Regions from separate parts of the Streptococcus sp. 1621 genome, predicted to be linked through region 3. Evidence: predicted binding sites of a transcription regulator. Region 3 holds the regulator's gene; each other region holds the start of a gene.
The links. Region 3 encodes Rex, which represses fermentation and respiration genes when NADH is low (regulators of the CRP and FNR family bind a similar motif). Its sites were predicted from a motif close to TTGTGAANTANTTCACAA; they were not measured.
Positions count from the first base shown of each region.

Region 1: the regulator Rex is predicted to act here: its motif matches at 1,039-1,056, upstream of adhP (alcohol dehydrogenase AdhP).
Region 2: the regulator Rex is predicted to act here: its motif matches at 1,255-1,272, upstream of HT697_RS04490 (zinc-dependent alcohol dehydrogenase family protein).
Region 4: the regulator Rex is predicted to act here: its motif matches at 1,003-1,020, upstream of adhE (bifunctional acetaldehyde-CoA/alcohol dehydrogenase).

Region 1 is NZ_VMLJ01000047.1:6,714-8,919, reverse strand. It holds gene adhP (alcohol dehydrogenase AdhP) at 1-942, opposite strand, end outside; gene HT697_RS09545 (Cof-type HAD-IIB family hydrolase) at 1,167-1,979, opposite strand; gene HT697_RS09540 (NCS2 family permease) at 2,169-2,206, shown strand, end outside.
Region 2 is NZ_VMLJ01000017.1:33,700-35,905, reverse strand. It holds gene nagA (N-acetylglucosamine-6-phosphate deacetylase) at 36-1,187, shown strand; gene HT697_RS04490 (zinc-dependent alcohol dehydrogenase family protein) at 1,350-2,206, shown strand, end outside.
Region 3 is NZ_VMLJ01000023.1:39,084-41,289, forward strand. It holds gene HT697_RS05395 (DUF1831 domain-containing protein) at 1-244, shown strand, start outside; gene HT697_RS05400 (DUF4649 family protein) at 252-467, shown strand; gene HT697_RS05405 (redox-sensing transcriptional repressor Rex) at 550-1,203, shown strand; gene HT697_RS05410 (gamma-glutamyl-gamma-aminobutyrate hydrolase family protein) at 1,221-1,910, shown strand; gene radC (DNA repair protein RadC) at 1,907-2,206, opposite strand, start outside.
Region 4 is NZ_VMLJ01000017.1:10,747-12,952, reverse strand. It holds gene HT697_RS04360 (low molecular weight protein-tyrosine-phosphatase) at 1-356, shown strand, start outside; gene HT697_RS04355 (MORN repeat-containing protein) at 343-753, shown strand; gene adhE (bifunctional acetaldehyde-CoA/alcohol dehydrogenase) at 1,054-2,206, shown strand, end outside.

The DNA.
Region 1 (2,206 bases), on a different contig from region 3:
TACTGGACGTTTTTGAACAACTGGGACTACCAGACCTTCTGCACCGAATTGGAAGGCTTCTTCCAAGTCTTTACGAGTTCCTACAAGAGAACCGATGACTTGGATTCCATCTAAAACTGTTTTCACGATGCTAAGTTCCATCATTTCAGAAGGAAGACCAACAGCGACGACGCGACCACCAGCACGAACGGAGTCAACAGCCTGGTTGAAGGCAACTTTAGATACAGCAGTTACGACAGCTGAATGAGCTCCTCCATCAGTTTTTTCCTTGATGAGTCCTGGTACATCATCAACTTCGAGGCCGTTAATCACAATGTCAGCACCTACTTCTTTTGCAAGGGCAAGTTTGTCATTGTTGATATCAACTGCGATAACATGAGCATTGAATACTTTTTTAGCGTATTGAACAGCGAGGTTACCAAGTCCACCAGCACCGTAAAGAACTACCCATTGACCTGGTTCAACTTTTGCTTCTTTAATCGCTTTATAGGTTGTTACGCCAGCACATGTGATAGAAGAGGCTTGAGCTGGATCAAGTCCGTCAGGAACTTTGACAGCATAGTCAGCAGTTACGATACATTGTTCAGCCATACCACCATCTACTGAGTAGCCAGCATTTTTTACTGTACGGCAAAGAGTTTCACGGCCAGTTGTACAGTATTCGCAAGTGCCACATCCTTCAAAGAACCAAGCAACGCTGACGCGGTCACCGACTTTAAGGCTTTTCACATCTGGGGCAATTTCTTTAACGATACCAACACCTTCGTGACCTAGGACACGTCCTGGTACCTGACCGAAGTCACCATGGGCAACGTGGAGGTCGGTGTGGCAAACGCCACAGTATTCAATTTCTACAAGTGCTTCCCCAGTTTCAAGTGGACGGAGCACTTTTTCTTCAACAGCAACACCAGTGCTTTCTGGATTTACAACAATAGCTTTCATAGCTATCCTCCTTTATATTGACCGAGAACAGGGACAACGGGACTGGATTGATTTTGTGTCAACAGAGTCGAGTGTGACGAGCTCTCTTGTATTTATATGTGAAGTATATCACAAAAGAAAGCCTTTTCCAAGGTTTTGGAGGCAAAAAATAGAACAATCGATTAACTGGTTGATGAGACTGTGAAAAGAGCACAAAGACCAGCTTGCAAGCTGGTCAGAATGGGCTATAATAATAAATCTTGTAGGGTTTTGGCAACCCCGTCTTGGTCATTTGTCAAGGAAATTTGCTCATCGGCATAGGGGAGTAGCTCTGGATTGGCATTTTTCATGGCATAGCCCTTCCCAGCAAAAGCGAGCATTTCGGTATCATTGTGTTCATCTCCAAAGGCAATCAAATCTTTTTTGTCACGATTCATTACCTTGAGCAAGTAGTCCAAGGCAAAGGCCTTGTTGACACCTTTTGGGGTACATTCAAGGATATTGAGCGGACCTCCCCAAGTATTGATAGACAGTTGATGCTGGTAGAAGGCGTTCATTTCTTTTGCCAAGGCATATTTGTCATGGGCTCTGGTCTGCAAGAGAATACAGTTAGGGTTCTTGGTCACTAATTCAGGCTGGAATTGATCTTCAGGCTGGAAAGCTTCTACACCAAATAGTTTGGGATTGGCAATTTCTTCATTAGGATTTGTAATGTAGAATTTTTTACGGTATTCTCCAGCGATAAAATCGGCTTGAATGTCCTCTGAACGTCGAACCATGTCTAGCAGATATTTTTTGTCTACAGTTAAACACTTTTCAAAATCCCAAACTTGGTCTGGTAAATGAGTAAGGGAGCCGTTGAAATTAATCATAGGAGTGTTTAAGCCTAGTTCATGGTAAAAATCTTTTGACATGCGGTAAGGGCGACCCGTCGTAATAATAATCTGATGGCCTTTTTCAGCAACTTTTTTAATTGTTTCTTTGGTAAAGTCAGAAATTTGACTGTCTGAGTTGAGCAGGGTTCCATCCAGGTCAACTGCAATAATTTTTTTCGTCATAGGGACCTTTCTAGTGTCTTTTCAGATAAGATGTCTACTATTATAACAAAAAGCAGGCAGAAAAGCAGATTCGAAACCAAAAAAGAAATTTCATCAAATTCTTAAATAAATCAAACAAAGATATTGAAAAAGTGAATGATAAATGATATAATTCTATTATTGTTCGTAAAAATTAAAAGGAGATTGATAATGGACAAATTATTTAAACTAAAAGAGAACGGTACAGA
Region 2 (2,206 bases), on a different contig from region 3:
AATATCAAAAGTAATCTTTTAAGGAGGTCATTATTATGCCTAATTACGTTAAAGCGGATCAGTTTTTCTATCCATTTGGCATTCGTCGCGGTGGGTACTTAGAACTTGTTGATGGCAAGTTTGGAAAACATGTCGAGCAGATTCCTGAAGGCGCTGAGGTGATTGACTATACAGGTTATAGCATTGCACCAGGTCTTGTGGATACTCATATTCATGGATATGCAGGTGTAGATGTGATGGACAACAACATTGAAGGTACATTGCATACTATGAGTGAAGGACTTCTTAGTACCGGTGTTACCAGTTTCTTGCCAACAACTTTAACAGCCACTTATGAGCAATTGCTTGCAGTCACTGAAAATCTCGGAAACCATTATAAAGAAGCAACAGGTGCTAAGATTCGTGGGATTTATTATGAAGGTCCATATTTCACAGAAACTTTTAAGGGGGCACAAAATCCAACTTATATGAGAGACCCGGGTGTTGAGGAGTTTCATTCTTGGCAAGATGCTGCAAAAGGGATGCTAAATAAAATCGCTATTGCACCAGAACGTGATGGGGTGGAAGATTTTGTACGTACTATTACAGGTGAAGGTGTGACAGTTGCACTTGGACACTCAGATGCGACATTTGAACAAGCTAAGAAGGCAGTTGATGCTGGAGCTAGTGTATGGGTACATGCCTATAATGGGATGCGTGGTTTAACACACCGCGAACTAGGTATGGTAGGAGCTATGTATGAGCTCCCACATACTTACGCAGAATTGATTTGTGATGGTTATCACGTAGATCCAAAAGCTTGTGAGATTTTACTTAAGCAAAAGGGGACAGAAAACATCGCTCTTATTACGGACTGTATGACAGCTGGTGGGCTTGAAGACGGTGACTATATGTTGGGAGAATTCCCTGTTGTAGTAGCAAATGGAACTGCACGTCTCAAATCTACTGGTAATTTGGCAGGTTCTATTCTCAAACTCAAGGACGGTTTGAAAAATGTCGTCGAGTGGGGTATTGCAAATCCACACGAAGCGGTCATGATGGCTAGCCTTAACCCAGCTAAATCTGTTCACATTGATGATGTCTGTGGCCAAATCCGTGAAGGCTACGACGCAGACTTTATCGTATTAGATAAAGATTTGGAATTGGTAGCAACTTACCTAGATGGTGTGAAACGTTATCAAGCATAAGAGAGAAGGCAGAAGTTAGAGACTAGCTTCTGCTTTTTTATCTATATTGCTTTACTGGTAAATAAAAAAGTTAAAAAAATCACAAAAAAACTTGAAGGAACAAAAGAAAAGGCTTACAATTATATTATAAATAGTACAAATAAAAAAACGGAGGAGTGCTTTATGAAAGCCTATACTTATGTTAAACCAGGACTTGCTTCTTTTGTTGACGTTGACAAACCAGTTATTCGCAAGCCAACAGACGCTATTGTGCGTATAGTAAAAACCACTATTTGTGGAACAGACCTCCATATTATCAAAGGGGATGTTCCCGCTTGTCAAAGTGGTACCATTCTTGGTCACGAAGGGATTGGGATTGTGGAAGAAGTTGGGGAAGGAGTTTCTAACTTCAAAAAAGGCGATAAGGTCTTGATTTCTTGTGTCTGTGCCTGTGGTAAATGCTACTACTGTAAAAAAGGAATTTATGCCCACTGTGAAGACGAAGGGGGCTGGATTTTCGGTCACTTGATTGATGGTATGCAGGCTGAATATTTACGTGTCCCTCATGCAGATAATACTCTTTACCACACTCCAGAAGACTTGTCAGATGAAGCCTTGGTTATGCTATCAGACATTCTGCCTACTGGATATGAAATTGGTGTCTTAAAAGGGAAAGTGGAACCTGGTTGCAGCGTAGCCATTATTGGTTCAGGTCCAGTTGGTTTAGCAGCTCTTTTGACGGCTCAATTCTACTCACCAGCTAAATTGATTATGGTGGACTTAGACGATAACCGCTTGGAAACTGCCCTATCATTTGGTGCGACTCATAAGGTTAATTCTTCAGATCCTGAAAAAGCCATTAAAGAAATTTATGATTTGACAGATGGCCGTGGGGTAGATGTTGCTATCGAAGCTGTTGGTATTCCTGCAACATTTGATTTCTGTCAAAAGATTATCGGTGTAGACGGAACGGTTGCCAACTGTGGTGTGCATGGTAAACCAGTTGAATTCGATTTGGATAAACTTTGGATTCGTAACAT
Region 3 (2,206 bases):
AAAAGTTGGTAACTATGAACTGACTCGCCTTTTGGAAAAAGTGCCAAACAGCGGTGAAGGATTCCAACTCAAAATCATCATTAACAAGGAACTTACAGGGGCTAAAATCAATATCACTGACAAGTTTGGCCTTCGTCTGGTTGATATTTTCAAATCAGAAGACCACCACATTCATCAGGAAAAATTCTATTTCCTCATGGATAGCTTGGTAGAACGTGGTGTCTTCACAAAATCGGAAAGATAGGTCCCATATGTTTGAACTGACCTATAAGGACAGCTATCATGTAGAGCGCACTCTCAAGTATGAGGATTACGAGGCTCTCATGCTGGCTCTATCAGGATGTGTGACTCTGCCAGATACACTTTATGTAACTTCTTTGACCTTTCAAGAGCAGGAAGTTTACCAAGGACTGGTCGGAGACCTCTACCGTTTTCTATCACATGCAGATTTTTTACATCAAAACTAAGATTTTTCTTAGTTTTTTCTTGTTTTTGTTGATTTTTTCACAATGTTTCTATAAAATAGAAGAATAGAAAGGTTGTGATTTTGTGAAAGATAAACAGTCTGCTATTCCAAAAGCTACAGCGAAAAGACTCTCTCTCTACTATCGAATTTTTAAGAGATTTCATGCAGAAAAGATTGAACGTGCCAACTCTAAGCAAATTGCAGAGGCTATCGGTATTGATTCAGCGACCGTACGTCGGGATTTTTCCTATTTTGGTGAACTAGGTCGTCGTGGTTTTGGCTATGATGTTAAAAAACTGATGACGTTTTTTGCCGATTTACTCAATGATAACTCTATTACCAATGTCATGCTGGTTGGTATTGGAAATATGGGCCATGCCCTTCTCCACTACCGCTTCCACGAGCGTAACAAGATGAAGATTATCATGGCCTTTGACCTGGATGACCATCCTGAAGTCGGTAGCCAAACTCCTGATGGGATTCCCATTTACGGAATTTCTCAAATCAAGGATAAAATCAAGGATAAAATCAAGGATGCTGATGTCAAAACTGCTATCCTGACCGTTCCCAGCGTCAAGTCACAAGAGGTTGCCAATCTCTTGGTGGATGCTGGCGTGAAAGGAATTCTCAGTTTTTCACCAGTCCATCTGCATTTACCAAAGGACGTGGTCGTTCAGTATGTCGATTTGACAAGTGAACTCCAAACCCTCCTCTATTTCATGAGAAAAGAGGATTAGAAAGCGAAAATCATTTTATGAAAAAACCAGTTATAGGGATTACAGGAAACGAAAAAACTCATCCAGATGATGACATCATGATGAGCTACGCAGCAAAAGGCTTTGTTGAAGGCGTTAAAGACGCTGGAGGGATTCCCATCATCCTACCGATTGGTGATCAAGAAATGGCCTGCCACTATATCAGTATGATTGACAAGCTCATCTTGACAGGTGGGCAAAATGTTGATCCAAAATTCTATGGTGAACCAAAAACTATTGATAGCGATGACTACCACCTTCAAAGAGATATATTCGAACTAGCCCTCATCAAGGAAGCTATCAAACAGCAAAAGCCGATTTTCTCTGTCTGTCGTGGGACTCAGCTTTTTAACGTTGCCATGGGTGGAACTTTGTACCAAGATATAGAAGACCACTGGCAGGATTGTTCTGCCGAATACACAACTCAACGCTTGGTGACAGAACCAAATACTGTTCTTCGAGAAATCTATGGAGAAATCTCCCATATCAACTCCTTCCACCACCAGAGCATCAAGGATTTAGCACCAAATTTAAAGATTGCGGCTCATGATCCTAAAGATGGTATTATAGAAGCTGTTATGAGTACGGATGATGTCGCCTTTCTCGGTGTCCAATGGCATCCAGAATTTCTATTTGAAAATCGTCCCAAGGATAAAAATCTCTTTGATTATGTCGTTAATGAACTTTAGATTAAATCCGTCTTTTCACGGTAACTAAAGTAACTAGATTGTGAGACAATCAAATGGTCCAAGAGGACAATCCCCATCAGTTCGCAGGCTTCTTTGACAAGTTTAGTGACATGATCATCATTTCGGCTAGGCGCTACCGCTCCTGAAGGATGATTGTGAACCAAGATGAGAGAAGTCGCCATATGCTTGATTGCATAGTGAAGGATCTCTCGCGGCTCAGCGATACTACGAGTGGCAGAACCGATAAAAATGGTCTGTTGATGGATGATTTGATTTTGAGTATTGAGATAGAGCGC
Region 4 (2,206 bases), on a different contig from region 3:
AAATCCAAAGTCGAGCTACTTCCTCTTGGGAACATGGCAATCCGATTCATAAGGGAACTCAGGGGGTTTTTCAAGAGTATGATATTCCTTATGACAAAGGCAAAACATCGCTTCAGATTAGTAAGGAAGATTTTGAATCCTTTGATTATATTATCGGCATGGACGCTTCAAATGTTTCTGACTTACGTCAGATGTGTCCAGTAGGCTTGCAAGATAAGATTTACTCATTTGCATCTGAAAGCGTTCCAGATCCTTGGTATACAGGAGATTTTGAGGAAACCTATCAGCGTGTTCAGGAGGGTTGTCAAGCATGGTTAGAACGTTTAGAAAAGGAGAGTGAAGGTGGAAAATCTTAAGAATTTTTATGAAAAGTACCGTGTCTATCTGACTCGTCCACGTTTAGAGCTTTTAGCAGTAGTTGCCATTGTTTTTTGTGCTCTACTCGTCTTTTTTCTAAATATTCCCGGAAAAGGTGTTCTAAAGCTTGATAATGGAACGATTGTTTACGACGGCAGTCTTGTCCGTGGTAAAATGAATGGCCAAGGTACCATTACCTTCCAAAATGGAGACCAATATACAGGTGGCTTCAACAATGGAGCCTTCAACGGAAAAGGTACCTTTCAATCTAAAGAAGGCTGGACCTACGAGGGGGATTTTGTAAATGGTCAAGCTGAAGGAAAAGGGAAACTAACAACAGAACAAGAAGTCGTTTATGAAGGGACTTTTAAACAAGGCGTTTTTCAACAAAAATAAAGCCTCCTTATCAAAGGAGGTATTGTTAAAACCAAATAAGTAAGCGCTTACCTGTAAATCCCTTTCTTTCCAAGCTCCTCTTCCAAGCAAGTTTGTGAAATAAAAAAATATTTGAAATAAATTTCACAAACTTTAAAGAAAAAGCTTGCTAAGAAAAGAAACTAGCAAACATTTCACAAGGTGCTAAAAATTCTTTGTGAAATGTTTATGAAACTGTTTACAAAGTTGAAATAATGCGTTATAATAAACTTGTGAAAAAATTAACAAAGGATTTAATCCTTGAAAGCTATGGAGGAAAATATGGCTGATAAAAAAACTGTGACACCAGAGGAAAAGAAACTCGCTGCTGAAAAGCATGTCGATGGCTTGGTGCAAAAAGCTTTAGTTGCTCTTGAAGAAATGCGTAAGTTGGATCAAGAGCAGGTTGACTACATCGTTGCCAAAGCATCAGTAGCAGCTTTGGATGCCCACGGAGAATTGGCTTTACATGCCTTTGAAGAAACAGGACGTGGTGTATTTGAAGATAAAGCAACTAAGAACTTGTTTGCTTGTGAACACGTAGTAAACAACATGCGCCACACTAAGACAGTTGGCGTTATCGAAGAAGACGATGTAACAGGTTTGACTCTTATTGCTGAACCAGTTGGTGTTGTCTGTGGTATCACTCCTACAACAAACCCAACATCAACAGCAATCTTCAAATCATTGATTTCATTGAAGACACGTAACCCAATCGTCTTTGCCTTCCACCCATCAGCTCAAGAATCATCAGCTCACGCAGCTCGTATCGTCCGCGATGCAGCTATCGCAGCTGGTGCTCCTGAAAACTGTGTACAGTGGATCACTGAACCATCTATGGAAGCAACTAGTGCCCTTATGAATCACGAAGGTATTGCAACAATCCTTGCAACAGGTGGTAATGCTATGGTTAAAGCCGCATACTCATGCGGTAAACCAGCTCTTGGGGTAGGTGCCGGAAACGTTCCAGCTTATGTTGAAAAATCAGCTAACATCCGCCAAGCGGCACACGATATTGTTATGTCTAAATCATTTGATAACGGTATGGTCTGTGCATCTGAACAAGCGGTTATCATTGATAAAGAAATTTACGACGAATTTGTAGCAGAGTTCAAATCTTACCACACTTACTTTGTAAACAAAAAAGAAAAAGCACTTCTTGAAGAATTCTGCTTCGGCGTGAAAGCAAATAGTAAAAACTGTGCTGGTGCAAAATTGAACGCTGACATCGTTGGTAAACCAGCAACTTGGATTGCAGAACAAGCAGGATTTACAGTTCCAGAAGGAACAAACATTTTGGCTGCAGAATGTAAAGAAGTTGGTGAAAATGAGCCATTGACTCGTGAAAAATTGTCACCAGTTATCGCAGTTTTGAAATCTGAAAGCCGTGAAGATGGTATTGCCAAAGCTCGTCAAATGGTTGAATTTAACGGTC